One region of the Azohydromonas lata genome, then DNA from elsewhere that is predicted to be linked to it. Evidence: predicted binding sites of a transcription regulator. Region 1 holds the regulator's gene; the other holds the start of a gene.

Region 1 (3,400 bases):
GCGCACCTTGTGCGCCGAGCGCTGCATCCGGACCTGGTCGCCTATGTGCAGGCTGGCCAGGCTTTGCATGTCGAAGTTGGCCGAGGCGTCCCTTCCGGCCACGATCTCCACCCGCATCTCTCCGGCATCCGGCAGCACTATTGGGCGGTTGGAGAGCGTGTGCGAGGCGATGGGCACCAGCACCCAGCCGCCAATGCCCGGGTGCAGGATGGGCCCGCCGGCCGACAGCGCGTAGGCCGTGGAGCCCGTGGGCGTGGCGATGACGAGGCCGTCGGCGCGGATGTTGGCGATGAACTCGGTGCCTATGTGCACGCTGAGCTCGACCATGGCGGCGGTGGCGCCGCGGCTGACCACCACGTCGTTGAGCGACAGGCCCTCGAAGATGCAGCGGCCGTCGCGCCAGATGCCGCCTTCGAGCATGGAGCGGTGCTCCTCCTCGTAGTCGCCGGCCACCATGGAGGCCAGGGCGTCGCGGAAGTGGCCGATGGGCACGTCGGTGATGAAGCCCAGCCGGCCCTGGTTGATGCCCACCAGCGGCAGGTTGTGGCGGGCCAGCTCGCGGGCGATGCCCAGCATGGTGCCGTCGCCGCCGACCACCACGGCCACGTCGCAGTGGCGGCCGATGTCGGTGGTGTCGAGCACGGGATAGGTGGTGAGGCCGGTGCTGCGGGCGGTGTTGCGTTCCAGCGAAACCTGCAGGCCTTGCTTGACCAGAAACTGCGCCACCTCCTCGAGTACGGAGCTGATGCCGTGCGCCTGGTACTTGCCCACGATGGCGGCGTGACGGAAGGGGGTCGGCATGCGCGGGATTACACCACAGCACCCCTTGCGTGAAGGATGACACGGCCGCATCTCCGTAGAATGAAAAGCATGCTCGACGAGCGCGCCCGCACCCTTCTCAAAGCCCTGGTTGAACGCTACATCGCCGACGGCCAGCCCGTGGGCTCGCGCACGCTGTCCAAGGCCTGCGGCCTGGAGCTGTCGCCGGCCACCATCCGCAACGTGATGGCGGACCTGGAGGACCTGGGCCTCATCGCCAGCCCGCACACCAGCGCCGGGCGCATTCCCACGCCGCGCGGCTACCGCCTCTTCGTGGACACCATGCTGACCGCGCGCGGCCTGGAGCAGGGGGCCAGCGACATGGCCGCGGCGCGCGAGCAGCTTCACCCGGACCAGCCACAGCGCGTGATTGCGCAGGCGGCGCACCTGTTGTCCAACCTTTCCAGCTTCGTGGGCGTGGTCACCGCGCCGCGCAAGGCGGGCGTGTTCCACCACATCGAGTTCCTGCGCTTGGGCGACAAGCGGGTGCTGGTGATCCTGGTGGCGCCGGACGGCGACGTGCAAAACCGCGTCATCTTCACCGCGCGCGACCACACGCAGGGCGAGCTGGTGGAGGCGACGAACTACCTGAACCACCACTACGCCGGGCTGAGCATCGAGGAGGTGCGCGCGCGGCTGCAGGGCGAGGTGGAGCAGTTGCGCGGCGAGATCGCGCTGCTGATGCAGGCCGCGGTGCAGGCCGGCAGCCAGGCGCTGGAGGAGAGCGACCAAGTCGTGGTCAGCGGCGAGCGCAACCTGCTGGCGGTGCAGGACTTCGGCAACGACATGGGGTCGATCCGCAAGCTCTTCGACCTGTTCGAGCGCAAGACCGAGCTGATGCGTTTGCTGGACGTCTCCAGCCGCGCCGAGGGCGTGCGCATCTATATAGGCGGCGAAAGCCGCGTGGTGCCGTTCGAGGAGCTGTCGGTGGTCTCCGCGCCCTACGAGGTGGATGGCCGCGTGGTGGGCACGCTGGGCGTGATCGGCCCAACGCGCATGGCCTACGACCGGATGATCCAGATCGTGGACATCACCTCGCGGCTGGTGAGCAACGCGCTGAGCCAGAAGTGACGGAACCGTCCCCGCCATGGCTACAATGGCGGGCTCAGCGCAACGCTGTGCAGGGGGCCGTTAGCTCAGTCGGTTAGAGCAGAGGACTCATAATCCTTTGGTCGTAGGTTCAAGTCCTACACGGCCTACCAATAAAAAGAAACCAACCACAATCTGGTTGGTTTTTTTGTTTGCGAATCAAATTTAACGCTGCGCAAGCATGGAAATGGTAATACTGCCTTTTTGATGGCGGCGAAATTCCATCGTGATTTTGTCGATTTCTATAATTTTTGATTTCTGCTTTTGCGTGGATTTATATTTTAAAACCACGGTGATTGTTTGATTTTTATTTCAATTGCCTTTGCTCCACTGCCTCGCGTATCTGCGCGTTGATGCACCTCTGGCATCCTGAACGCAGGTTTTGTCCCAATCCGTGCTTGTGATGTGTTGCTCAGTAGGTTTCCTGCCAACGGGCCTACAAAATTATTTCCTAATCGTGGCGCGTCGGAATCGCTCGCCCCTCCCTGGATTTTCTCAGTATGTCTAGGGTGAAGTGCAAAATCGGTGTGCTGGAAGTATTGATTTTGGGAGTATCCCTGCTGCTTGTCGCTGTCGCGCTCGCCGCCAAGCTCAGGCGTAGACAGCGGAAAAGGGTGGAGATGCAGCCCGCCATCGACCAATTGCCGACGCTGCAAGCGCTGCACCTGGAGCACTTGGACGCAGTTTCCAGTGCTGCAGGCAGGAGGGCCGCACCGCGCAAGCCCTGGCCGACGAGGGCCGTTGGGCCGAAGCCTGCCGCCTCGTGCAGCCACCGGCCTGGTGCGAGGCGGCGGCGCTGCGCCATATCGCCGTGCACTTGGGCGACGACCAGCGTGCCGACGCGGTGCAACTGCTGCAGCGCGTGCTGGACGACGCCATGGAGCTTGCGCTAAGTCCCTACCAGAACGAACTGGAGCTGGTGCAGGACATCGCCCGCCGACTGGAGCCCGCCGCGCGCGCCGCCTGGCTGGCCGACCTGCGCGCCCGCTTCAAGCCCAAGCACAATTTCGTCAAGAACTTGCCCGAAGGTTGATCCGGGTTCGCGGCGCCGCTGCTCAAAACCGAGCTATTTCCTCTCCACTGCGCTTCAGACTGAAAGCCCCATCCCCCACCAGCCAAACCACCACTGACGCCACCGCCAAAAACACCGGGTACTCCCATCCCCCGCCCGCACTGGTGAACACCCAGCCGTTGCCCATGTGCACGGACGCCGCCGCCAGCATCACCGGCACCAGTGCCAGCGACACCTGCCGCGCATAAATCCCCAGCACCAGCATCAGCCCGCCGGTCAATTCGGCCGCAAACACCGGGTAGGCCAGCCAGCCCCAGAAGCCGACGCTCTCGAAAAACTGCGCCGTGCCGGGCAGCGTGAACACCAGCAGCTTCAGCAGCGCATGCGAGATCCACATCACCCCCAGGCTCACGCGCAGCAGCGTGGCGCCCAGGGCGGCGGGGGTGACGACGCCGCGGCCGGCAAGGCGGGTGGAAGAGG
Region 2 (3,400 bases), on a different contig from region 1:
TGCCGGCCAGCACGGCGTTGACGACCACGCTGGGCTCGCCACCGGCGTTGCCGACGATCTCGCGCAGCGGGGCTTCGATGGCCTTCAGGACCAGCTTGATGCCGGCGTCCTGGTCGGCGTTGTCGCCCTTGATGGTGCCGGCAGCCTGGCGGGCGCGCAGCAGGGCCACGCCGCCGCCGGCGACGATGCCTTCTTCAACGGCGGCACGGGTGGCGTGCAGCGCGTCTTCCACGCGGGCCTTCTTCTCCTTCATCTCGACTTCGGTGGCGGCACCGACCTTGATGACGGCCACGCCGCCGGCCAGCTTGGCCACGCGCTCTTGCAGCTTCTCGCGGTCGTAGTCGCTGGTGGCTTCTTCGATCTGGATGCGGATCTGCTTGACGCGGGCTTCGATGTCCGCGGCAGCGCCGGCGCCGTCGATGATGGTGGTGTTTTCCTTGCCCACTTCGACGCGCTTGGCCTGACCCAGGTCAGCCAGCGTGACCTTGTCCAGCGACAGGCCCACTTCCTCGGCGATGACCTTGCCGCCCGTCAGGATGGCGATGTCTTCCAGCATGGCCTTGCGGCGGTCGCCGAAGCCCGGCGCCTTGACGGCCACGACCTTCAGGATGCCGCGGATGGTGTTGACCACCAGCGTGGCCAGGGCCTCGCCTTCAACTTCCTCGGCAATGATCAGCAGCGGACGGCCGGCCTTGGCCACTTGCTCCAGCGTGGGCAGCAGGTCGCGGATGTTGCTGATCTTCTTGTCGAACAGCAGGACAAACGGGTTGTCCAGGATGGCCGACTGCTTCTCGGGGTTGTTGATGAAGTAGGGCGACAGGTAGCCGCGGTCGAACTGCATGCCTTCCACGACATCCAGCTCGTTGTCCAGGCTCTTGCCGTCTTCGACGGTGATCACGCCTTCCTTGCCGACCTTGTCCATGGCCGAAGCGATGATCTGGCCGATGGATTCGTCGGAGTTGGCGGAGATGGCGCCGACCTGGGCGATTTCCTTGGAGGTCGTGGTGGCCTTGGAAGCGGCGCGCAGCTGCTCGACCAGGGCGGCCACGGCACGGTCGATGCCGCGCTTGAGGTCCATCGGGTTCATGCCCGCGGCCACGTACTTCATGCCTTCGCGAACGATGGCTTGGGCCAGCACGGTGGCGGTGGTGGTGCCGTCACCGGCGTTGTCGCTGGTCTTGGAAGCAACTTCCTTGACCATTTGCGCGCCCATGTTCTGGAGCTTGTCCTTGAGCTCGATTTCCTTGGCCACGGACACACCGTCCTTGGTCACGGTGGGGGCGCCGAAGGAGCGCTCGAGCACCACGTTGCGGCCCTTCGGACCCAGGGTGACCTTCACGGCGTTGGCCAGAACGTTCACGCCTTCAACCATGCGGGCGCGGGCTTCACCGCCGAACACGACGTCTTTAGCTGCCATTGGAATTCTCCGGATTCAGTAGATGCGGGTGGGGAAGGAGCGATTACTTCTCGATGACGGCGAAGAGGTCTTCTTCGCGCATCACCAGCAGCTCTTCGCCATCAACCTTGACGGTCTGGCCGCTGTACTTGCCGAACAGCACGCGGTCGCCCACTTGCAGGTTCAGGGCCACGAACTCGCCCTTGTCGTTGCGCTTGCCCGGGCCGACAGCCAGCACCTCGCCCTGGTCGGGCTTTTCCGCGGCGTTGTCGGGAATCACGATGCCCGAGGCCGTGCGGGTTTCGTTTTCAAGACGCTTGACGATCACACGGTCATGCAACGGACGAAGTTTCATTGCTTCTCCTTGGTTCGCTTTTCGGGAGGGATGACAAACGCGCCACCGGGCGCGCCTTACAAATTCGCAGCCGGTCACCTCGACCGGCTGTTAGCACTCACCGGCGGCGAGTGCTAGCGAAACAGATTATAGGGACGGCTTTCCCGGCTTCAAGGGGGTGCGACGCTTCAGTGCGGGAAATCCTGAGGGTCGTCCGGCAGGCCGGGCTCGGCGCCGTCGCGGCCCTGGTCAGGAACGCGGTAGTCCTCGCGCGCCCAGGCGCCGAGGTCGATTTCGCGGCAGCGCTGGCTGCAGAACGGCCGCCAGCGGTTGGCGGGCTCGAAGGGCGCGGGCTGGCCGCAATGGGGGCAGGGGACGAGGCGGGGACCGGTCATGGCAAGCCAGGTGGAGGCGCCGGCGGCGGCGCGCAAGGCGTGGAGGTTGGAACGCGAGGGCCGGGCGGCGCCGGCCGTCGGGCGTCAGCGGGGCGCGGATTCTTTCACGCGGCCGGGCACCATCCGCGCCACAGGGTCTGGACCTGCTCGGTCAGCCCTTGCAGCGTCAGCCCCTCGTTGAAGAGGACGGCGTCGGCGATGGCGCGCCGGCGCGCGCGCGGCGCCTGCTGGGCGATGACGCGGCGCACCGTCTCCTCGCTCCACTGCGAGCGCTGCATCACGCGCTGCACCTGCGTTGCCTCGCTGCAGTCCACCACCAGCACGCGCTGCACGCGCGCGCGCCAGTGCAGCGACTCGGCCAGCAGCGGCACGTCGAACACCCGCGGCGCTGCGCCGGCGGCGTCGCTGCGGCGCTGGGTTTCGGCCTGGATCAGGGGGTGCAGGATGCCTTCGAGCTGCTGGCGCGTTGCCGTGTCTGCGAACACGCGCTGGCGCATCCAGGCGCGGTCCAGCGCGCCGTCGGCGCCAATGGCCTGTGCGCCGAACAGCGCCGCGATGGCCGGCAGCGCCGCGCCGCCCGTGGCGGTGAGCTCGCGCGAGATGGCGTCGGTGTCTATCACCACCGCGCCCAGCGAGGCCAGCATCGTCGCCACCGTGCTCTTGCCGCTGCCGATGCCGCCGGTCAGGCCCACGCGCAGCGGCGTGGCGAAAGCGGCCGTCGCGGCCGCCGTGGTCGTTGTCTTTGAAACCATCACGTTCAAACCGTCAGAAGTTCCATCCCATCCAGCCCAGGAGGGCTCCCCTGCCGGCCAGCATGGCCGCCAGCCCAGCGCCGGCCAGGAAGGGGCCGAAGGGCACGTACTGGCCTTCGCGCAGCGAGTGGCGCAGCTTCATGGCGATGCCCACCGCCGCACCCAGCACCGAGGCCATGAGCAGCATGGGCAGGATCATCCACGCGCCGAACCAGGCGCCCAGCGCCGCCAGCAACTTGAAGTCGCCGTAGCCCATGCCTTCCTTGCCGGTGGCCAGCTTGAACAGCCAGTACACCGACCACAGCGACCCGTAGCCGGCCACCGCGCCCCACAGCGATTGGGCCAGCGGCAGCGTCCAGCCCAGCGCCGCGGCCACCAAGCCAGCCCACAGCAGCGGCAGCGTCAGGCCGTCGGGCAACAGCGTGGTGTCCCAGTCGATCAGCGCCGCGGCCAGCAGCGTCGCGGCCACGGCGCACCACAGCAGCGCCTGCGGCTCACCCGCGAAGCGCGCGCCTATGGCGGC

Evidence for each region. The regulator HrcA, encoded in region 1, represses chaperone genes, less so after heat shock. The targets are predictions, from matches to a motif close to TTAGCACTCNNNNNNNNNGAGTGCTAA.
Region 2: SM757_RS14540 (co-chaperone GroES) is a predicted target of HrcA. The motif match lies at 1,842-1,868, and genes of this name have one in related genera.

What each region holds. Positions count from the first base shown of each region.
Region 1 is NZ_JAXOJX010000002.1:128,418-131,817, forward strand. Features, by position in the region: gene SM757_RS02670 (NAD kinase) at 1-801, opposite strand, end outside; gene hrcA (heat-inducible transcriptional repressor HrcA) at 871-1,890, shown strand; tRNA gene SM757_RS02680 (tRNA-Ile) at 1,945-2,021, shown strand; gene SM757_RS02685 (hypothetical protein) at 2,190-2,582, opposite strand; gene SM757_RS02690 (hypothetical protein) at 2,672-2,941, shown strand; gene SM757_RS02695 (DoxX family protein) at 2,964-3,400, opposite strand, start outside.
Region 2 is NZ_JAXOJX010000022.1:66,454-69,853, forward strand. Features, by position in the region: gene groL (chaperonin GroEL) at 1-1,417, opposite strand, end outside; gene SM757_RS14540 (co-chaperone GroES) at 1,461-1,751, opposite strand; gene SM757_RS14545 (DNA gyrase inhibitor YacG) at 1,919-2,125, opposite strand; gene coaE (dephospho-CoA kinase) at 2,230-2,877, opposite strand; gene SM757_RS14555 (prepilin peptidase) at 2,891-3,400, opposite strand, start outside.